Regions from separate parts of the Fulvimarina uroteuthidis genome, predicted to be linked through region 2. Evidence: predicted binding sites of a transcription regulator. Region 2 holds the regulator's gene; the other holds the start of a gene.
What was found. The regulator LexA, encoded in region 2, represses DNA repair genes until DNA is damaged. The targets are predictions, from matches to a motif close to TGTTCNNNNTGTGTTCNG.

Region 1 (11,567 bases), on a different contig from region 2:
CGTGACCGACGGTGGCGGCGCCGAGACGACGGGAGGCTCGTCGGTGGTTCCGGTCGATCGATCGACGGTCGCCACGGCGGGAATATCGCCCGCCACCGGGTCCTGCGGCGCGGCATCGGACGGCGCGGTTGGTTCACCCGAACCCTGCGAATCGGCCGAGGCCGGTGCCGTTTCGCCGCGTGCCGGCGTGTCGCCCTGCGACGTGATGCCGGCCATGTTGCGGCCGATTTCGGTTTCCGGCGGCGTCGTGCCGCTGATCAGCGCGTCGACGGTGCGTGCCGCGCTCCGGGTCGCCTGCGCCTGCGGGGTCGGTGCGGAGACGAGCCCGGCGGCCTCTGCCGGCACAGCGACGAGTGCGCCGTTGCGGCAGGTGAGCGCGTAGCGGCCCGGTATGCCTTCCACCGAGATCAGGAGTTCGATTCCCGAGGCGTTCGGGACCATGTTGCACTGCCGGTCGGTCTCCTGGGCGCTGCCCGTCTGGGGAAGCAGCGCAAGCGCCGTGCCGGCTGCGATCATGGATGTCCAGGGTTTCATCGCCATGTCCTTGCCCAATGTCTTTTGCTGTTTTCCTTCAAGAAGATTGCACCGGGACCGGCTTCTGCAAGTCGAACCGGCGGTCTTTTCTTTTAGGCTGGCCTCGTTATGGTGCGGCAGCCCTGTTTCCCGCATTGATCGAGTTGACCCATGACCCAGCCCGTCCAGCCGCCTGCTTCGGCCTATTTCATCACGCCAGAACAGGAAGAGACGCAGTCGCGCACCCTGTCGATCATCGTCGACAACGAGCCGGGCGTCCTGGCACGGGTGATCGGTCTGTTCTCGGGACGCGGCTACAATATCGAGAGCCTGACCGTGTCGGAGACCGAGCACGAGAAGCATCTGTCACGGATCACGATCGTCACGCGCGGCTTCCCTCATGTCATCGCGCAGTTGAAGAGCCAGCTCGACCGGATCGTGCCGGTGCACCGCGTCATCGACCTCACCCTGAGCGGCGGCGGCGACGAGGCGAGCAAGCCGATCCAGCGCGAGCTCGCGATCATCAAGGTCGCGGGCAAGGGCGAGAAGCGTGTCGAGGCGCTGCGCCTTGCGGACATCTTCCGTGCGCAGGTCGTCGATTCGTCGATCGAGCATTTCGTGTTCGAGATCGTCGGCCGTCCGAGCAAGATCGATCGCTTCTGCGCGATCCTTGAACCGCTGGGGCTCGTCGAGATCTGCCGGACGGGCGTCGCCGCTCTGTCGCGGGGCCCGCGCGGCGACTGACGCCGCCGGAGACGAGCCTTGCGATCCGGCAAGGCCAGGCCTCATGGGACGGAACGTCGGCCTATCGGGGCAGGGCGCCGAACCGGATGCGGAGCCGTCGGTTCGCCTTGCCCTTCTTCTCGATCTTTCCGATGTGGATCTCGCCGACTTCGCCGGTCTCCGACACGTGCGTGCCGCCGCAGGGCTGCGCGTCGACCGATGACGCCTCGCCGATGCAGACCAGCCGGACCGTGCCGACGCCGCGCGGCGGCTTGACGTTGGCGGACTTCACCAGTCCGGGATTGGCGTCGAGTTCGGCCTCGGTGATATCGCGGACGAAGACCGGATGATTGGCCGTCACGAGGTCCATCAGCTGCGCGGAGATCGCGGCCTTGTCGGCCTCCGCCTCCGGCCAGTCGAAATCGATCCGGCTTTCCGCCTCGCCCACCGCCGCTCCCGTGATCGGGAAGGGGCAGACAACGGACAGGAGATGGCAGGCCGTGTGCATGCGCATCAGCCGGTAGCGTCGTTGCCAGTCGACGTGCAGCGTCAGCGTTTCGCAGGGCGAGGGCAGTTCAGCGTCCGGTTCGGCGATCATGACGACCTGCTGCTTGCCGGGCGAGAAGACCGTATCGACGATCCGCGTCTTGGTGCCGTCGCCGCGTTCGACGAAGCCGCTGTCTCCCGGCTGCCCGCCGCTCGCGGCATAGAAGTTCGTCCGGTCGAAGACGAGTCCGCTTGCCCCCGAAAGGCCGACGAGACGGGCTTCCATGGTCGAAAGATAGGCGTCGTGCTGATAGACCCGCTCGGTCTCTGCGAGCCCTTCGGCGTTCACGGTCTCACCCACCTGCGTCAGTCCACGGTCTCGAACGGAACGTCGAACTGCGGGGCCTTCGTGACGAAATCGGGTACCGGAAGACCCTTTTCCTTGAGGAAGGCCGGGTTGAACATCTTGGACTGGTAGCGGTTGCCGTAGTCGCACAGGATCGTCACGATCGTGTGCCCCGGTCCCATTTCCTTCGCGAGCCTGATCGCGCCGGCGATGTTGATGCCGGACGATCCGCCGAGGCAAAGCCCCTCCTCGGTCACGAGGTCGAAGACGATCTTCAAAGCTTCCGGGTCCCCGATCTGGTAGGCGAAGTCGGGCTCGAAGCCTTCGAGGTTCGCGGTCACCCGACCCTGGCCGATGCCTTCGGTGATCGAAGAGCCTTCCGACTTCATCTCGCCATGAGCGTAATAGTTGTAGAGCGCCGCGCCCATCGGGTCGGCGATCGCGATCTTGATGCGGCCCGAATGGCGCTTGAGGCCGAGCGCCGTGCCGGCCAGGGTGCCGCCGGTGCCGACCGCGCACACGAAGCCGTCGATCTCCCCGCCGGTGTCGTGCCAGATCTCCTCCGCCGTCGTCACCACATGGCCATCGCGGTTGGCGACATTGTCGAACTGGTTCGCCCAGATCGCGCCGGCTGAGTGGGATTTCGCAATGGTTTCAGCCAGTCGCCCCGAAAGCTTCACATAATTGTTCGGGTTCTTGTAGGGCACCGCCGGCACTTGGATCAGCTCGGCGCCCATCAACCGGAGAGCGTCCTTCTTCTCTTCGCTCTGGGTCTCCGGGATGACGATCACGGTCCTGTAGCCCAAGGCGTTGGCGACGAGCGAGAGGCCGATGCCGGTGTTTCCGGCCGTTCCCTCCACGATGATGCCGCCGGGCTCAAGCAGGCCTTTTTCCTCGGCGTCCCGGATGATGAACAGACCGGCCCGATCCTTCACCGATTGGCCCGGATTGAGAAATTCGGCCTTCCCGTAAATTTCGCACCCGGTTTCTTCCGATGCGCGATGAAGTCGGATGAGGGGCGTGTTGCCGATCGCATCGAGAACGGAATTGAAGCGTGACATGGGTCTCCGGGGCTTTCTGGATTGGCGGTCGGTGGATGAGGATGAACAAAGACTAGCGCATGGTGTTCCATGGGCGAGGCTCAAGCAAGTGACGACTGGCATAAGGTGCGGGACGCGATCGATCCATCGGATTGGGACGGGATCCGGTTCGCATCCAGGCACCCGGCCCCCTGTCAGGACTTTGAAGAATATGTGGAAATACGCATTTTGGGCGATGGGCGACAACTCGGATGATGGCTATTTTTACCTCAAAGTGCGGCAGACTTGCGCTTGTCTCGAAAAACCCACGCAGTTATAAGCCGGACGCTTGGCGTTGGAGGACCGTATGAGTGAAGCCCTTGAAGTCGTAACATCTTTGCCTGAGGATAGTTCGTTCATGGACGAGCGCCAGAGGGAGTATTTCAAGCAGAAGCTCAAGGCCTGGAAAGCCGATATTCTTCGCGAGTCGCGCGAGACGCTCGAGGCGCTCGCGAACGAGAGCCCGAACCAGGCTGATGCCGCCGATCGTGCATCCTCGGAGACCGATCGCTCGATCGAGCTGAGGGCGCGCGACAGGCAGCGCAAGCTGGTCGGCAAGATCGATGCGGCGCTGCAGAGGATCGAGGAAGGCACCTACGGCTATTGCGAGGAAACCGGCGAGCCGATCGCTCTCAAGCGTCTCGACGCCCGGCCGATCGCGACCCTGTCCCTCGAAGCCCAGGAACGCCATGAGCGCCGCGAGAAGATCTATCGCGACGACTGACCGCTGACGCTTCGGAAGCGCGGCGTCTCGAACGGTCCGCAACGGTCGGCCGTGCGCCTCGACGACCGCTCGCCTCGTCGGGAAGCCGAACAGGACCGCCTCCTGTCGTCATGCGCCTCGATAGGGGCGCTCGAGGCGGGACGTCTCATTTCGAATTCTCGACGGCATTCGACCTGCCCGCACGCCTTCGGGCGGCGCCGTCCGAACGAATGGCGCGCGAGTGCCCGTTTCGCCGACCGGTCATGACACAGGCTTCGCCCGTCCTCATCGCGATGCCTGTCTGATCTCGTCCCGGTCTGTCGGTCCTGTATCTGTCTGCCGCACCCCCGGCGTGCCGATCGCGCTTTCGATGACGAGATCGCCGCTTCCGCCGATCAGGAGGAGATGCTCGACATCGTCCCGCCGGATGAGGACAAGGCGGCGTCGATCCCCGATGCTCACCATTTCGACGACGGCAAGCCGCGGCGCCCGCGCCTTCGCGCCGATCATCAGCGAGGGCGAGCCGCTTGCCTTTCGGATGGTGAGAAGCGTGACGACCGCCAGTGCGCAGACGATCGTGGCGACGAAGAGAACCCATAGAATGGGCGCGAAGGTTTCCCCCACCATGGTCGCGAACCAGTTCGGCATCGGTGCAATTCTCCTTTCGAGGACGGGACGCGAGACGATCGGCCGGATGCGCGTGTTGCGCGAAAAGCTTGGTGCAAGCCTGACGGCGTTAACGCGCGACGGATGTGTCGATTTCCTCTATGGTCCCCGGCAGAATTGCAACATGGCCGTGGAATGCGAGCAGGAGCCGAAGCCGGATTCCGCCCGCCGCGCGGCTCTCCAGATCCAGAATGCCATGCCGCATGAACTGGACAGATACGGACGGAAACGATGGCCAACGCACTCGAAAAGCCGTTGATCGATCAAACGGAACGAGCGGGTAATGTGCGGCGTCTGCTTTTCTTCGGCGGCTGTCTGATCCTGGTTGCGGCAGGTCTTGCCCTTTTCGGAAACGACAATGGGCGCGTGGCGCTCCTGGTTCTGTTTTCCCTTCTCGCAGCCATTGGCATCGTCGCCCTGTTTGGTCTGGCGCTCGGTTTCCTCTCGCTCAGCGCCAAGACCGATGACGGGTCGGCGGCCCGCAGCTTTCTCGACGGCGCGCGCCAGGGCGCGGTCTTCGTCGATCGGAAGGGCGCCGTCGTCTATGCGAACCGATCCTATGGCCGGCTGATCGGCAAGGAAGAGGGGGCGAGCGTTCCGCCGCCCGTCCAGCTTCTCGCGCGCCATGCGGGCGCGGCGGAGGATGTCTACTGGCTGGCCAAGGCGGCGCGGGAGAAGAATGGCGGGCACCGTGAGTTTCGGCTCGATTCGCCCTTGTCCGGGGAGGACAGCCATGCGCGCTGGTACCGCGTGTCGGTTCGCCCCATCGAGGCGCGCACGGGCTCGCTGCAAGCTTGGCAGATCGCCGATATCACGGCGGACCGGCGCGAGGAGGAGGCCTCGTTCCGCACCCTTCAGGATGCGATCGACTATCTCGACAAGGCGCCCGTCGGCTTCTTCGCCTCGGACGCCGACCTCAATCTCACCTATCTTAATGCGACGCTCGCGACTTGGCTCGACACCGATCTCGGCGATTTCCAGCCCGGCCGGACGGCCCTGACCGAATTCCTTCCGAAAGCTGCCCGAACCGAGCTCGTCGCCCGGACGCGGCCGCTGGAGGAGGGCGCGATCCAGACCATCGAGCTCGACCTGACGACGGGCAAGGGGCGCATCCTGCCGGTCAAGATGATCGTCCAGAAGGCGCGCGAGCGCGATGGCAGCGCCGGGCTTCGCGCGATCATCCTCAGCGAAACCTCGCCCCAGCGCAGCCATGCGGAAGCTGCGGGCGCACGGCTCAATCGCTTCTTCAATGCGGCGCCGATGGCGATCGCGTCGCTCAACGACAAGTTCGAGAGCAGACGGTCCAATCCGGCCTTCGCGCGCCTGTTCGGCGAAAAGGCCTCGCGCGAGGCCGTCCCGTTCCTCACGCTCCTCAACGACGAGAGCGCCGAGAGAATGCGCGAGCGCCTTCAGGCCGCAAGCGAGGGCGAGGCCGAGATCGCGCCGGTGGACGTGACGATGCGGGGCGACAAGCCACGCTCGGCGCGCATCTATCTGAACGTCATTCCAGACCGCGATACCAGCGAAGACGAGACGATCATCCTCTACGCCGTCGACATCACCGACCAGCGCGCGCTGGAGGATCAGTTCGCCACGGCGCAGAAGATGCAGGCGGTCGGCAATCTGGCGGGCGGCATCGCCCACGACTTCAACAACGTCCTGACCGTGATCACCGCATCGGTCGACTTCCTGCTGATGAACCAGAAGCCCGGCGATCCGGCTTTCCAGGATCTTCTCCTGATCAAGCAGAGCGCGAACCGCGCCGCTTCGCTCGTGCGCCAGCTTCTCGCCTATTCGCGGCGCCAGACGATGCGTCCGAAGATGCTGAGCCTTACCGATGTCGTTGCCGATCTCGACCTTCTGCTGAAGCGGATCGCCGGCGACCGCACGAAGCTCGAGCGCCGCCACGCCCGCGACCTGTGGCCGGTAATGGCCGATATCGGCCAGTTCGAGCAGGTGATCACCAATCTGGTGGGCAATGCGCGCGATGCGATGCCGAACGGCGGCACGATCTCGATCGCGACGCGAAACGTCGATGCGGCCGAGGCGCCGACCTACGAACATCCGGAAATGCCGAAGATCGACTATGTCCTCGTCGAGGTCGCCGACACCGGAACGGGAATGCCCGCCGATGTCGCCGAACGGATCTTCGAGCCATTCTTCACGACCAAGGAGATCGGCAAGGGCACCGGCCTCGGCCTGTCCATGGTCTACGGCATCATCAAGCAGTCGAACGGCTTCATCTACGTCGATTCGACCGAAGGAAAGGGAACGGTGTTCCGGATCTTCCTGCCGCGCTACGTGCCCGATGTCGCCGTCACGATGCCGGACCAGACGAAGCCCACCGGAACGCCGGAAAAGATCGATCTGTCGGGCACCGCGACCATTCTTCTCGTGGAAGACGAGGACTATGTCCGCGCCGGAAGCGTTCGCGCCCTGAAGCTCAAGGGGTACGACGTCCACGAGGCCGATTCCGGCCTCGATGCGCTCGACGTTCTCGAAGCGCTGGACGGCAAGATCGACCTCGTGGTTTCCGACGTCGTCATGCCCGAGATGGACGGTCCGACGCTGCTTCGCGAAATGCGCAAGATCAGACCGGACATGAAATTCGTCTTCGTGTCGGGCTATGCCGAGGAAGCGTTCGCGAAGAACCTCCCGGTCGGTGAGAAGTTCGGGTTCCTGTCGAAGCCGTTCTCCCAGAAGGAACTGGCGATGACCGTCAAGCAGATGCTCGAAAGCAAGGACTGAAACCTGCGGCAGACCGACCGGCAGGGGCGAGGGCCGAGCTCGGCGGCAAAACCGCGGCGGCGAGGGGCTTCAGGATCGATTCCTGACCGGTTCGCCCCTCGCGTCCGGAACATGCGTGGCGGGCGGCCTGGCCCGCCCTGATCGAGTTGGCCGCCGCTCGTCGCCCCTCAGCCGCGGTCGGGCCGGTCGCGGTTCGACGAGCGTCAAGCAAGAGAACAAAATGGAAACAAAAACCTTGACCGGAACAAAGCATGTACATAGATAGGGTCTGTCGTCAGCGTTGCGCCCGTGGCGCCCAATGCATTAAGGAGCGGTTGTATGGCCCAGAATGCCCTCAGGCTCGTCGAGGAAAACTCCGTGGATAAGACCAAGGCGCTGGACGCCGCGCTCTCTCAGATCGAACGTGCCTTCGGCAAGGGTTCGATCATGAAACTCGGGCAGAACAATCAGAGCATCGAGATCGACACGGTGTCGACCGGCTCGCTGGGGCTCGATATCGCGCTTGGGATCGGCGGCTTGCCGAAGGGGCGCGTCGTCGAGATCTACGGCCCGGAAAGCTCGGGCAAGACCACGCTCGCACTTCACACGATCGCGGAAGCCCAGAAGAAGGGCGGTATCTGCGCATTCGTCGACGCGGAGCATGCGCTCGATCCGATCTATGCCCGCAAGCTGGGCGTCGACCTGGAAAACCTTTTGGTCTCGCAGCCGGATACCGGCGAGCAGGCGCTCGAGATCGTCGATACGCTGGTGCGTTCGGGCGCGATCGATGTTCTCGTCGTCGATTCGGTGGCGGCCTTGACGCCGCGTGCCGAAATCGAGGGCGAGATGGGCGATTCGCTGCCCGGCCTGCAGGCGCGCCTGATGAGCCAGGCATTGCGCAAGCTCACCGGTTCGATTTCGCGTTCGAAGTGCATGGTCATCTTCATCAACCAGATCCGGATGAAGATCGGCGTCATGTTCGGCTCGCCCGAGACGACGACCGGCGGCAACGCCCTCAAGTTCTATGCCTCCGTACGTCTCGACATCCGCCGCATCGGTTCGATCAAGGATCGCGACGAGGTGACGGGCAACCAGACCAAGGTGAAGGTCGTCAAGAACAAGCTCGCCCCGCCGTTCAAGCAGGTCGAGTTCGACATCATGTATGGCGAGGGCGTCTCGAAGATGGGCGAACTCGTCGATCTCGGCGTCAAGGCCGGCATCGTCGAGAAGTCGGGCGCATGGTTTTCCTACAACAGCCAGCGACTGGGCCAGGGCCGCGAGAACGCCAAGCAGTACCTGCGCGACAATCCGGCCGCGGCCGAGGAAATCGAGCTGGCCATTCGCCAGAACGCCGGAATTCTGGCCGAGAAGCTTCTGGAAGACGACACGCCGGGCGAGGGCGACGACGCGTGAGCCTGATGTTTCGCATGCCGTGCTCCGCGTCTTCGATTTACAGCGGCGAGCGGTGTTTGTAGAACGGCGTCGAAACGGGCGGGCCGGCATGCAGTGTGCCCGGCCGCCCGATAGGCTGATTCTCCAAAGGTTGCGACGATGAGTGGCGTCAACGAAATCCGGTCCGCGTTTCTGGACTACTTCGCGAAGAACGGGCACGAGAAAGTGCCGTCCTCGCCTCTCGTGCCGCGTAACGATCCGACGCTGATGTTCGTGAATGCCGGCATGGTGCAGTTCAAGAACGTCTTCACGGGCGAGGAAAAGCGGCCCTACGCCACCGCCGCGACGTCGCAGAAATGCGTGCGGGCGGGCGGCAAGCACAACGATCTCGACAATGTCGGCTACACGGCCCGGCACCACACCTTCTTCGAGATGCTCGGAAACTTCTCCTTCGGCGATTACTTCAAGGACCGGGCCATCGAACTGGCGTGGAACCTGATCACCAAGGAGTTCGGCCTGCCCGCAGAAAAGCTTCTCGTCACCGTCTATGCGGACGATGACGAGGCCGCGGGCCTGTGGCGCAAGATTGCCGGCCTGTCCGACGACCGGATCATCCGGATCGGCACGTCCGACAATTTCTGGACGATGGGCGAGACCGGTCCGTGCGGTCCGTGCTCGGAAATCTTCTTCGACCATGGCGACCATATTCCCGGCGGCCCTCCCGGCAGTCCGGACGAGGACGGCGACCGGTTCATCGAGATCTGGAACCTCGTCTTCATGCAGTACGAGCAGGTTTCGGCGGACGAACGCCTGAACCTGCCGCGTCCGTCCATCGACACGGGAATGGGGCTCGAACGGATCGCGGCGGTGCTGCAGGGCGTTCACGACAATTACGACATCGATCTCTTCAGGACCCTCATCGCGTCCATCGAGCAGGCGATCGGTTCGCGCGCGGAAGGCAGGCAGACGGCCAGCCACCGCGTCATCGCCGATCATCTTCGCTCGACCGCGTTCCTGATCGCCGACGGGGTCCTGCCGTCGAACGAGGGGCGCGGCTACGTCCTGCGGCGCATCATGCGCCGCGCCATGCGCCATGCCCGACTTCTGGGCGCGAACGAACCCGTGCTCTACAAGGTGCTGCCGGCCCTTGTCGCCGAGATGGGGCGGGCCTACCCCGAACTCGTTCGCGGCGAAGCCCTGATTTCAGAAACCCTGAAGTTGGAGGAGAAACGCTTTCTCCTGACTCTCGATCGCGGTCTGTCGCTGCTCGACGATGCGACACAAGGAATGGACGCAGGGGCGAAACTGTCCGGCGAGACCGCCTTCAAGCTCTACGACACCTACGGTTTCCCGCTCGACCTTACCCAGGACGCCCTGCGCCAGCGCGGGATTGCCGTCGATCTCGACGCGTTCAATACGGCGATGGAGCGCCAGAAGACCGAGGCCCGCAAGAGCTGGACCGGCTCGGGCGAAGCTGCGACGGAGAAGGTCTGGTTCCCGATCCGCGAGCGGGTGGGAGCGACGGAGTTTCTCGGCTACGACACGCATGAGGCAAGCGCATCCGTCGTCGCCCTCGTGCGCGATGGCGCGGAGGTCAAGTCGGCCGCGGCAGGCGACGAGGTTGCGATCATCGTCAATCAGACGCCGTTCTACGGCGAGTCCGGCGGACAGCTGGGCGACACCGGCACCATGTCGAACGGCGAGGTGGAGATCGAGGTCGTCGATACGCAGAAGCTGGCCGACGGATTGTTCGTGCATCGCGCCAAGGTGTCGTCCGGAACGATCGCCGTCGGCAACTCGCTCGATCTGAAAGTCGAGCACCGTCGGCGGGCGAAGATCCGCTCGAACCATTCGGCGACCCACCTCCTCCACGAGGGCCTGCGCGAAGTCCTGGGATCGCACGTCGCCCAGAAGGGATCGCTGGTCGCGCCCGAACGGCTGCGCTTCGACTTCTCGCACCCCAAGCCGATGGAGCGGTCGGAGATCGACGCGGTCGAGCGTCTGGCGAACGGCATCATCCGCCAGAATGCCCCCGTCTCAACGCGTCTCATGGCGGTGGACGATGCGATCGCGTCGGGCGCGATGGCGCTGTTCGGCGAGAAATACGGCGACGAGGTTCGTGTCGTCTCGATGGGAACGGCCGAGGAAGGCGAAAAAGCGGGCAAGGCCTACTCCGTCGAACTGTGCGGCGGCACCCATGTCACCGCGACCGGGGAGATCGGCCTCGTGCATGTCGTCGGCGAAAGCGCCGTCGGCTCGGGCGTGCGCCGCATCGAGGCGCTGACGGGAGAAGCGGCACGCGATTATCTTCGCGAGCAGGATGCGCGGGTCAAGAAGATGGCGGCGCTGCTGAAGGCGTCGCCGGAGGATGCGCTGGCCCGGCTGGAGGCCGTGGTGGAAGAGCGCCGGCGCTTCGAGCGGGAGCTCGGCGAGGCGCGCAAGCGTCTTGCGCTCGCGGGCGATCCCGCCGACGGCGGCGGCGCTGCGCCCACGGCAAGAACGGTGGGCGGCGTGTCGTTTCTCGGGCGCGTCCTCGACGGGGTGTCGGGCCGCGATCTGAAGGGTCTGGTGGACGAGGCGAAGAAGAACGTCGAATCCGGTGTGGTGGCCTTCGCGAGCGTTGCCGACGGCAAGGCTTCGGTCGTCGTCGGCGTCACCGGCGATCTGACCGACCGCTTCGACGCCGTCGCGCTCGTCCGTGCCGCCAGCATCGCCATCGGCGGCAAGGGCGGCGGTGGCAGGCCCGACATGGCGCAGGCAGGCGGACCGGACGCCGACAAGGCGAACGATGCGATCGCGGCCGTGGAAGCCGAACTGGCGCAGGCGGACGCCGCCTGAGGGGACGGGCTTCGAAGGGCACGCCTTCGCGAGCGGACCTACGACGACGGACAAGGAAAGGGCGGAGCACCCGAAGCGCTCCGCCCTTTTCTCG
Region 2 (11,567 bases):
ATCGCCATGGGCCTTGCCCAGAGCGGCGCCGACGTGGCGCTGATCGACCGGCGCACGGATGGTGGCCTTGCCGAGACGGCGAACTTCATTGCCGGAACCGGCCGCAGATCGGTCGAGATCGCAGCGGACGTCACGTCGCAGACGGCGCTGAGCGATGCCGTGCAGCGCGCGGAAGCCGAACTCGGGTCGCTGCGTCTTGCCGTCAACGCCGCCGGAATCGCCAATGCGGCGCCTTGCGAGGAAATGGACGAGGCGCAGTATCAGACCCTCATGGACATCAACATGAAGGGGGTCTGGCTGTCCTGCCGCGCCGAAGCGCGCGCCATGCTCGCCCACGGCAAGGGCGGTTCGATCGTCAACATCGCGTCCATGTCCGGCGTAATCGTCAACCGGGGCCTCAACCAGGTCCACTACAACGCCTCCAAGGCCGGCGTCATCCATATGTCGAAGTCGATGGCCATGGAATGGGTCGATCGCGGCATCCGCGTGAATTCCATCAGCCCGGGCTACACCGCGACGCCAATGAACACGCGGCCCGAAATGGTGCACCAGACCAAAGAGTTCGAGAGCCAGACTCCCATGCAGCGCATGGCAAGCGTCGACGAGATGGTCGGACCCGCGATCTTCCTCCTGTCCGACGCCGCGTCCTATTGCACAGGCGTCGATCTTCTCGTCGACGGCGGCTTCTGCTGCTGGTGAAACGGGCCCAGATGTTCAGTCCCGGACCGCAGTAGCAGTCTCAACGACGGAGCAAATCCAGGCCAGTGTGGCGGAGTAAAGCCAGGCCAAGGGGCCGAGAGGGCACGATGTCGGGCGAACTGAGAAACTGACCCCCTGACGAAGCGAAGAATTGGCCCCCTCTCGACACCGAGAGGAGAACGCCATGACGATCGAGAATACGAGCATGTCCGACGCACTCCATGTCCGCTTCGACAACTGCTACCTGAGTGGGAAGACTGCATAGCCTGCGGATGGTCGACGGGTCGAGCGGGAAACTGCGCCGTCGCAAGCGAGCCCGGCGTTAACCACGTTAGCAAGTTTGCTCGTATCGACGCCTTGCGATCGGTGGTTGAGGGCGGCAGGTCATCAGGCAGGCAGCGGACCAACGGGTCATCCGCCGCCCTTGAAGCAAACGGCCCCCGTCGGTGTTACAGCACCGGACGAGGGCCTGACCCAGAACCTAAGTGAGAGGTCCCAGGCTATGACGAGCCATATCCGCTTCGTCCCTTCGTTGAAAGTTTTAACGAACACGCACATCGGTCTCTTCCGAATCGCGCGCGCTTGCGCCGTTTCGTTCGCCTGATCGATCCGATCGGCCCGAACGGCTGTTCGACGGAGACCGCCTTTTCCGGCGTGCTTCGTCTAGTTCGCCTTTCCACATTTCACTGAGACGACCAGCACCGTTCGCTGACGGTAGGGCTCGCGACCTGCGAGATCTCACCGCACGATCGGGCGTGACGTACATACTGTCCTATCCGCTTTCGGAACGGTCCGCCGTTCGAATGTTGGTCTGGGCGGGATGCATGGCGTCGGTCGTCCCTCATCGAAGGGATATCCCCCATGAACCCATCCACGCTCCGCGCCTCGCGGCGTCGGCCGCCGCAAACATCTTCCGCACGGTGTACGGAGAACGTCCGCGCTCTCGACGTCCCTGCCGACACCAGCGAAGTCGAACCCTGTCTCGATCAGTCCGTGCGTTGGGACGCCCCCCGATCGCAAGGATACCGTCGCATCTGAGGATATCGCATCCGGTTCACACCGTTCGAACAGGGCGTCGGCACCTGCGGACCTGCCGCGCTCCTATCCCTGCCGCCTCGATCCCGACGCCATCGCAGCCGACCTTGAGCCGTTCGTCGAGAAGGCAGTCGCTCAGGTCGCTGCCGCCGTACCGAGCCCGGACGCGATCCTCGGTCGCTACATCGCGGTCGCGGCCCTCATCCGCTCGGTCTCGTTCCATGAGGGCAAGCTGCTTGAGGACGCGATGATCGCGATCGGAGCGGCGAACCCCGATCTCGTCGTCCTCGGCAGCAGCGTCCGGCTTCCGGTAACGGCGGCCGCCCTTGAAGCGGTTGCGCATAACAGATCGGGGGCGCTCGTCGGATTGTCCTTCGATGCCGACGCGAAGGCGAAGTCGACCTATACGCCGGACCTCGTCACCGTGAACCGGCGCTATCGTTCCGCCCTCGTCATCGACGTGAAGCGCTCGCTCGCCTCCTATCTCGACACTCACCGTCTGAGCGAAATTAGAACCCGCATGCTGGCGGCCTCCCTGACGGTACGCCCAACCGACCTCGAGATCGGCCTCCATCTCGCGGACATCGTCCGTTGTCCCTGCGCGCCGCGCGGCGAATGCGATGTCCTCGAGATAGGTGTTCATGCGCTCGATCTCGGCGCGGAAGATCTGTTCGAGCTGATCCTTCGTCGTCATGGCGGCAGTCGGTCTCACGGTCAGGTCGGCAAGGAGCGTGTTCAGACGCTGCGCCATGTAGATCGCCTTGCGATGATCGGACAACCGCAGGGAGAAGGACAAGCGCGCCTGCCGAGGCATGCGCCTGAAGCGCACGGGCACGCGAGCACGCCAACAAAACGTGTGCCCACGCCGTTCGAGAGTGGGAATGTCATGCCGCCGAGCCACCGACCGGGTTCCTTCGTCCGAGAGCCCGGACGGACGACAATGGCCATCACCTCTGGACTACAGGTTTGGCCCAAGTGCGAGAACGATAAGCTGACGGATTCTCAATCAAGAGAGAAAAAGATTACAATGATTTGGAGAGTGCTGGCTGGGGAACCTGGATTCGAACCAGGACTAACGGAGTCAGAGTCCGTGGGTCTACCGTTAACCTATTCCCCAATGGCCCGTTGTCGGGCAGGGTCGATATATCGGTTCGGCGCAGGATTGGAAACCCTTTGTCGGGAAAAAAATCGACATGCCGGTTCCGGCGGCCGATGCGCCGGGTGTCGCGGCGCGCTTTCGCGCTGGCCTTTGCGAGGCGGTCGCCTATCCTTCGGGTCATGGACGACCACGCGGACACAGGCCTGCTCGAAGGCGCGGAGGATGGGCTTTGCCGCTGCCGGTGGGCGGGGCAGGATCCGCTCTACCGGCAATATCACGACAAGGAGTGGGGGCGCCCCGTGGGATGCGACCGGCGGCTTTTCGAGAAGCTTTGCCTCGAAGGCTTTCAGGCCGGCCTGTCCTGGATCACGATCCTGAGGAAGCGCGACGCGTTTCGCGAGGTCTTTCACGGGTTCGAGATCGAACGGGTCGCGGCGATGGGCGAAAGCGATGTGGACCGGCTTGTCGCCGATGCCCGGATCATCCGCCATCGCGGCAAGATCGAAGCCGTGATCGGCAATGCCAAGGCGACGGCGGCGGTGATCGAGGCGGAGGGCTCGCTGGCCTCGTTCCTGTGGGCGCACGAGCCTGCGGCCACCGAACGGCCAGACCAGGTGACGCCCGAATGGATACGCGCCAACCCCGTCACGCCCGCCTCCCGGCGGCTGTCGGCGGCGCTTCGCAAGGCCGGCTTCCGCTTCGTCGGACCCACGACATGCTATGCCTTCATGCAGTCCATGGGCTTCGTCAACGATCATTATCCCCGATGCCATGTGCGCGAGGCCTGCGAACGGGACCGTGCGGCGTTCGTGCGTCCCTAGAACAGCGGCCCGAAAATCGGGATCGATTGTCGGAAAGCCCGATGTTCGAACGCCAACGGATAGCGGGCGCATCCCGCGTCCGACCAAACGCCGATGCTCGAAGGTTCGCTCGCAGTGCCTTCGTCGCCGCTTCCGGATCGGCGCAAATCGTGTCGCAAAAGGACCGGAACGACCGGCTCCATCCGCCGGCCTCGAAGACCGGATCGCGGGGACGGACGGCGGCGGTCCGGCGCCCCCGACCCCATGCCATACGGACGGGGCAGCGGTACGGGCGCGTGCGAGCCCTTTTAAAAAGGCACCGGCGGGGTCATGGTCGACCTCCCCGGCGCTTGCAGCCGGCGAGGCCCTGTCGTTCGAGCCCGCGTCAGCTCGCTTCGTCTGCCGGCGTCAGCTTGATCAACCGGCCGCCATTGCCGTCCTCGAGCACCCAGATCGCGCCGTCCGGGCCCTGTTCGACCTCGCGAACGCGCTTGTCCCACGAGAAGCGCTCCGCTTCGCTGGCGGACTCGCCCTCGATGTCGACATGGACCAGCGCACGGCCCGAGAGCGCGCCGAGAAACGCGTCGCCCTGCCAGTCGGCGAAGGTCTCGCCGTCATAGATGATCAACCCGGCCGGCGAAATCGATGGCACCCAGGAGACCTTGGGAGCGGCGAAGCCGTCTTCCGACGGGTCGTGATCGGGGATCGAAACGCCGGAATAGTTGACGCCGTTCGAGGCTTCCGGCCAGCCATAGTTTGATCCGGGCGTGACGAGGTTCAACTCGTCGCCGCCGCGCGGCCCCATCTCGGTTTCCCACAATCGGTTCTCGCCGTCGAAGGCGATGCCCAGCAGATTGCGGTTGCCGACCGTCCAGAACTGCTTGGCAAGGTCGCCCTGGTCCTGAAACGGGTTGTCTGCGGGGACCGAGCCGTCGAGGTTGAGACGGACGATCTTGCCGAGGTTCTTGTCCATGTCCTGGGCGGGCGTCTGCTTCTGGCGATCGCCCGAGGTGATGAACATGAAGCCTTCCTGATCGGACCCTTCCGGCCCGAACGCGATGCGGTGCGAATAGTGCCCGTTGCCGGGAACGTGTGGCTCCTGCTCCCAGATCTTGGTGACGTCCGTCAGCTTCGGCGTGCCTCCGGAGGTGTCGAGCACGGCCCGTGCGACAGCGGCACCGAACGTCGCCCCGTCGTCGAGGCTTTCGGCATAAGAGAGGTAGATGGCGTTCGACTGCTCGAAGTCGGGGCTGACCACCACGTCTCCGAAGCCGCCCTGCCCCCCATAGGCGACGTCGAACATGCCCTCGACGGCGGTCTTGGTGCCGTCCGGCGAGACGTGCTGCAGCGTGCCGGCCTTTTCCGTCACCAGCATCGATCCGTCCGGCAGGAACGTCATGGCCCAGGGTTCTTCGAAGTCGGCCAGCGGGGTCGCGGTCAGTGCGGTGCCCTCGCTGCCGTCGATCGAAAAGCTTTCCTGCGCAAGCGCCGGAGAGGCCAGGAGCACGCCGGAGGCGAGAAGGGAACCGAGGGCGGAAAGGCGGCGCGTGCGCGAGCGGGTCGAGGCGGTCTGGATCATGCTTCGTCTCCTGTCGGATTGAGGTCGCGTTTCCTTCCAGATAGGGACGCTGGACACGAATATCCGCCTTTACGAAGATTTTGCCGCAGGTCCGCAACCCGGGCGAGGTGCCCCGGGGCGTTGCCGACTCGAAGGGGACAGGGATGTTTCCCGATTCGTTCGCTCCTTCCACTTGCAGAACACAATAAGAACAGATACCGTTGTTCAGGTTTTGTTTTGGAGGCTCCGATCCGTATGCTGACGCGCAAGCAGCACGAACTTCTGTCCTTTATCGATCGGCGTTTGACCGAGACCGGGGTGCCGCCCTCGTTCGACGAGATGAAGGACGCGTTGGACCTCAAGTCGAAATCGGGCATTCATCGCCTGATCACGGCGCTGGAGGAGCGCGGGTTCATCCGCCGCCTCCCCAACCGCGCACGCGCGCTCGAAGTGTTGAAGCTGCCCGAGGCGATGCGCCGGACCGAGGCCCAGACCCCGCCGCCGCGCGGGTTCAAGCCGAGCGTGATCGAAGGCTCCAAGGGGGCTCGCACCCGGCCGGACGAGGCGGGAGGCGGCCGTGCGCCCGGCGCCAATATCTCGATCCCGGTGATGGGCCGGATCGCCGCCGGCGTGCCGATTTCCGCAATCCAGCACAACACCCATTCGATTTCCGTTCCGCCCGACATGTTGCGGGGCGGCGAGCATTACGCGCTAGAGGTCAAGGGCGACTCGATGATCGAGGCCGGCATCCTCGACGGCGACACGGTCGTCATCCGGCGCGGCGATACGGCGAACCAGGGCGAGATCGTCGTCGCGCTGGTGGACGAGGAAGAGGCGACCCTCAAGCGGTTTCGCAAGAAGGGCGATACGATCGCGCTCGAAGCGGCCAATCCCGCCTACGAGACGCGGATCTTCGGGTCGGACCGGGTTCAGGTCCAGGGCAAGCTGGTGGGCCTCATCCGCCGTTACTGAGGGATCGACCGCCCGCCCGTTTCGGCCGCGGCCGGGCCGGTGGAGGACGTTGACCTGTCGCGATCCGGCGTGCCGGACGGCGCCAAGGGCGGGTTCGCGTCCAACGCGTCCGATCGCTGCGCAACGGAAGATGTCGTTGCCGCCGCCGGCAGCGTCGGGACGGGGCCTTTGCCGCCGGACGACGCGTCGCGGATCGGCGGCGCCGCATGCGCGCCCGCGTCCGGCGCGTCCGGCCTAGGCGCAAGGGGCGGGTCCCTCGGCGCCGGATTCTTCCAATATTCCGGCCAGGCAGCAAGGCGGTGCCGGTTCCACGGCGCCGGGTCTTCCGGGATCGAACGCTCGATCAGGATGTCGCCGGAGGCGCGGTCGCGGCGGATGGCGAGCGAACCGGTGCGTCTCAGGGTCCTGAAGGTCACGAGATGGGCGCCCGACCGGCAGCGCGTCTGGCGTGCGGCCCGCGCGACGATGGCGATGTCCGCCGCGTCGCACGCTTGGCCGAGAAGCCGGTAGTCGGTGGTATAGGCGATCTCGATGCCGCTGCCGGTCGAAAAGCGACAGAGCTGCGACGCGCAGTCGTCCAGGCCTTGCAGGCTGCCCCGTTCCACACCGCCGGCAAGAAAGGCGCGGTCCCATTGATCCGCGACGAAGCCGTTGGGCCGCTTTGCGGAATAAAGAATGTCCCCGTCTTCGAGGACCGCGAACGTCTTGCCGTCCTCGAAGATCAGGACATCGGGCCGTTCCAACGGTATTGCGGCGAACGCAAAGCCCAGCCCGGCGATCGGAACCGCTCCCCATCGCAGCCGTCCGACCGGGACGCAGAAGACGAGAAGCGCGAGCGTCATGGCGATGAGCGCCAGCGGCGAGACGATGCCGGTCGGCTGGTCCGGCAGCCATTGGCTGAGGCGGACCGCGACCCCTATCAGAACGTCGAGCCCGAACCCCATGACGGCAAGCGCCGGGGAATCGAGGCCGAAGGGCATCAACACCACGCCGATCAGCGCCATCGGCATGATGAGAAGCGCGAACAGAGGCATGACGGCGACGTTCGCGACGAGGCCGAACGGGGCGAAACGCTGAAAATGGTAGATCGAATAAGGGGCCGTCGCGAGCCCGGCGATCAGTGCGGTGGCCGCCGTTCCGGCAATGTAGATCAGAACCGACCGGGCGATGCCGCCCGAGGGCGGCTCGGTGCGCCCGCGGGTGCGCCACCGCATGTGCTTGTGGCGCGTGTAGGCGCCGAAAACGCCGACGAGCCCGATGGTCGCGGCGAAGCTCATCTGGAAGCTGGCGGTCAGCACGGCGTGCGGACTGAGCGCGAGGATGACGATGGCGGCGATCGAGACGTTGCGCATCGTGATGGCCGGACGGTCGGCGAGAACCGCGAGCAGCATGACGAGAAGCATGAGATAGGCCCGCTCGGTCGCAACGCTCGATCCCGACACGACGAAATAGAAGGATGCGACGAGGATCGCGCCGACGGCCGCCCATTTCTTGATCGGCCAGACGAGGGCGAGGGGACCGAACAGGGCCAGCCCCCGGCGGATCGACATCATGGCAAAGCCGGCGACGAGCGCGACGTGGAGCCCGGAAATCGCCAGAATGTGGGCAAGCCCCGTGGCGCGCAGGGCTTCCGTCGTGGCTTCGTCGATTCCCTCACGCTGCCCGGTGACGAGGGCGGCGGCGACGGCGCCCGGCTGGCCTGGAATCATCGTGCGAATGCGGTCGGTCATCGCGCCGCGCAACCCGGCGATGCCCGTCCGGGCCCGGTCGATAAGGCCTTGCCGCGCTTCGGCCATATCCTGACCGGTGTTTGGCCGCGGCGAGCCGAGTGCGAAACCGTAGGCGCCGAGACCGTCGAAATAGGGGGCGAACGCGAAATCGTACGCGCCGGGAAAGGCCGGCCCGGCAGGGGGACGCAACCGGACGAGCCCCTCGTAGCGATCGCCGGGCGCCATGATCGCGTGCCCGGCGCGAACCACGATGCGGGCGCGCTGCGGCGGCCGCGAAAGCGCGGGGCGCAAGGTCTTCTCGATGTCGACGAGATAGCGCGAGCGGCCCTTTTCGTCGATCTCGTGACTGGCGATCCGTCCCACGACGAAGACGGTCGCCTCGCCGGAAAACACCGTCGTGCCGGTTCTCCAGATTTCGGCGTGGGAGAGTGCCATGCCGGCCAGGAGGCCCGCCAGGACACGCATCGCCGCCGTGCCGCCCATTCTGCCCGACAGGTGCCGGATCGCCATGAGAAGCCCGAGCAAAAGCGCGGTCAGCGCCAGCACGCCCCGGGAGGCGCCGAGGCCATGGACGGCGGTCGCTCCGGCCGCCATCGCGATCGCGACCATATGGAAGTCCGTTCGGTAGGCACGCTCGGTGCGCCATTCGGCGGCGAGCCAGGTTCCGATCCCCGAAAAACCGACGACCGGGGGGCGGCGGGCGAACCGCGCGAGAAACGCCGCCGCCCCGCCCATGCGATCGCGCACGAACCGGATCGGCCCGGCGGAGCGGCCCGTCTCGGGCAGGGTCTGCGGATCACGCACGCGGCAAGGGTCCGTTTCTTGTCACCACCGTCCGCTATGCTACACACGCCTTCGACAAAGCGGAACGATCTTCCGTGTAAATTGCACCTCTCGATGAATGGAGCATCCATGACGGACGGCGTCGTTACCCGTTTTGCGCCCTCGCCAACCGGCTTTCTGCACATTGGCGGCGCCCGCACCGCCCTGTTCAACTGGCTCTACGCGCGCGCCAAGGGCGGGCGGATGCTGCTGCGCATCGAGGACACCGACCGCGAGCGTTCGACCCCCGAGGCGGTCACGGCGATCATCGAGGGGCTGAAATGGATGGGGCTCGAGGCCGACGGGGACCCGGTCTCGCAGTTCGAGAGCGCAGGCCGCCACCGGGCGGTCGCCGAGGAGCTGCTGGCCAGGGGACAGGCCTACAAGTGCTATGCCACCCAGGACGAACTCGCGCAGATGCGCGAGACGGCCCGCGCCGAAAAGCGGCCGCCGCGTTATGACGGGCGCTGGCGCGACCGCGATCCGTCGGAAGCGCCGGCCGGCGTCGATCCGGTCATCCGCCTGCGCGCGCCGCTCGACGGAGAAACCATCGTCGACGACGAGGTCCAGGGCCGAATCACCTTCAACAACAAGGAGCTCGACGATTTCGTCCTGCTGCGCTCGGACGGCTCGCCCACCTATATGCTCGCAGTGGTCGTGGACGATCACGATATGGGCGTCACCCACATCATTCGCGGGGACGACCATCTGACGAACGGGGCCCGCCAGACCCTCATCTACAAGGCGATGGGCTGGGACGTGCCGGTGATGGCGCACATTCCGCTGATCCACGGCCCGGACGGCGCCAAGCTCTCCAAGCGCCACGGCGCGCTCGGCATCGAGGCTTACCGCGCCATGGGCTATCTGCCGGTGGCGCTGCGCAACTATCTCGTTCGGCTCGGCTGGAGCCATGGCGACGAGGAGATCATCTCCACGCAGGACATGATCGCCTGGTTCGACGTCGGCGACATCAACAAGGGCGCGGCGCGTTTCGACTTCAAGAAGCTGGAAGCCGTCAATGGATGGTGGATCCGCCAGTCGGACGACGAAACCCTGACCGATGCCCTGATGGGCGAACGCGACGCACTGCCGAACGGCGGCATTCTGAAGACGCGGAGCGACGCCGAGACGCGCGCCATGCTGCTCGCCGCCATGCCGGGCCTGAAGGAGCGCGCCAAGACCCTCGTCGAGCTCGCCGACAGCGCGACCTATCTTTTCGCCGCCCGTCCCCTGCCGATCGAGGACAAGGCCGAGGCGATCCTCGCCGACGGCGGGCGCGAGACCATCGCCGGGCTCACGCCGCGTCTCGAGGCCGTGTCCGAATGGGCCGTCGAACCGCTCGAGGCGGCCGTGCGTGCCTATGCGGAGGAGAAGGACATGAAGCTCGGCAAGGCGGCCCAGCCCCTGCGGGCCGCCCTGACCGGCCGCACGACCTCTCCCGGCGTCTTCGACGTCCTGGCGGTGCTCGGCCGCGACGAGTCGCTCGCCCGGCTGAAGGACCAGGCGGCGGGCTGACCCGCAGGCCTTGCAGGCTTCTCGCCTTCGATGAAACATACTGCACTGCAACGGCGCCAACTTGTTCCGTTGGTTCGGATGAAGTAGGCAATGCCTGAGACAACTTGTGCGCTGCGAAAGATCGACGGATCTTGCCAAAGTAGCCGCGAACGGAAGGGGAAATGCATGACGGACCAGTCCGCCAAATTCACGCTCGGTTCGGAAAACGCCGAACTTCCGGTCCGCTCGGGAACGATCGGCCCCGAAGTCGTCGACGTCACACAGCTTTACAAGGATACCGGTCTCTTCACGTTCGATCCGGGCTTTTCCTCGACCGCATCGTGCGAATCGAAGATCACCTATATCGACGGCGACGAGGGCATCCTGCTCCATCGCGGCTATTCGATCGAGGAACTGGCCGAGAAGGGCGATTTCCTCGAGACCTGCTACCTGCTGCTGTACGGCGAGCTGCCGACGACGCGTGAGAAGGAGGATTTCGTCTACCGCGTGACGCGCCACACCATGGTGCACGAGCAGATGAGCCGGTTCTACACGGGCTTCCGCCGCGACGCCCATCCGATGGCGGTGATGGTGGCCTCGGTCGGCGCGCTCTCGGCCTTCTATCACGATTCGACCGATATCGCCGATCCGCACCAGCGCATGATCGCCTCGCTGCGCATGATCGCGAAGATGCCGACGATCGCGGCGATGGCCTACAAGTACCATATCGGCCAGCCCTTCGTGTATCCGCGCAACGATCTCGATTACGCGGAAAATTTCCTGCACATGTGCTTCGCGGTGCCGTGCGAGCCCTACGAGATCAACCCGGTTCTCTCGCGCGCGATGGACCGCATCTTCACGCTCCACGCCGATCACGAGCAGAACGCCTCGACCTCGACGGTGCGTCTCGCCGGCTCCTCGGGTGCCAACCCGTTCGCCTGCATCGCCGCCGGCGTCGCCTGCCTCTGGGGGCCGGCCCATGGCGGGGCGAACGAGGCGGCGCTCAACATGCTGATGGAAATCGGCACGAAGGATCGCATTCCCGAATTCATCGAGCGGGCCAAGGACAAGAACGATCCCTTCCGCCTGATGGGCTTCGGCCACCGGGTCTACAAGAACTACGATCCGCGCGCCAAGATCATGCAGAAGACCTGCCACGAGGTGCTCGACGAGCTCGGCGTGCGCGACGATCCGCTTCTCGAAGTCGCCATGGAACTGGAGCGCATCGCGCTGACGGACCCGTACTTCGTCGAGAAGAAGCTGTATCCGAACGTCGATTTCTACTCCGGCATCACGCTGAAGGCCCTCGGCTTCCCGACGGCCATGTTCACCGTGCTCTTTGCCGTGGCCCGCACGGT

Region 1: the regulator LexA is predicted to act here: its motif matches at 7,476-7,493, upstream of recA (recombinase RecA).

What each region holds. Positions count from the first base shown of each region.
Region 1 covers NZ_JAXLPB010000003.1:292,193-303,759, forward strand. Annotated here, with positions in the region: gene U0C82_RS11095 (hypothetical protein) at 1-534, opposite strand, end outside; gene ilvN (acetolactate synthase small subunit) at 685-1,257, shown strand; gene U0C82_RS11105 (alanyl-tRNA editing protein) at 1,319-2,008, opposite strand; gene U0C82_RS11110 (cysteine synthase A) at 2,089-3,129, opposite strand; gene dksA (RNA polymerase-binding protein DksA) at 3,455-3,871, shown strand; gene U0C82_RS11120 (flagellar biosynthetic protein FliO) at 4,136-4,498, opposite strand; gene U0C82_RS11125 (hypothetical protein) at 4,476-4,775, shown strand; gene cckA (cell cycle histidine kinase CckA) at 4,802-7,264, shown strand; gene recA (recombinase RecA) at 7,583-8,656, shown strand; gene alaS (alanine--tRNA ligase) at 8,795-11,473, shown strand.
Region 2 covers NZ_JAXLPB010000002.1:264,146-275,712, forward strand. Annotated here, with positions in the region: gene U0C82_RS06245 (SDR family oxidoreductase) at 1-699, shown strand, start outside; gene U0C82_RS06250 (DUF6538 domain-containing protein) at 1,754-2,635, opposite strand; tRNA gene U0C82_RS06255 (tRNA-Gln) at 2,778-2,851, opposite strand; gene U0C82_RS06260 (DNA-3-methyladenine glycosylase I) at 3,013-3,654, shown strand; gene U0C82_RS06265 (PQQ-dependent sugar dehydrogenase) at 4,019-5,212, opposite strand; gene lexA (transcriptional repressor LexA) at 5,447-6,163, shown strand; gene U0C82_RS06275 (ComEC/Rec2 family competence protein) at 6,157-8,697, opposite strand; gene gltX (glutamate--tRNA ligase) at 8,806-10,230, shown strand; gene gltA (citrate synthase) at 10,396-11,567, shown strand, end outside.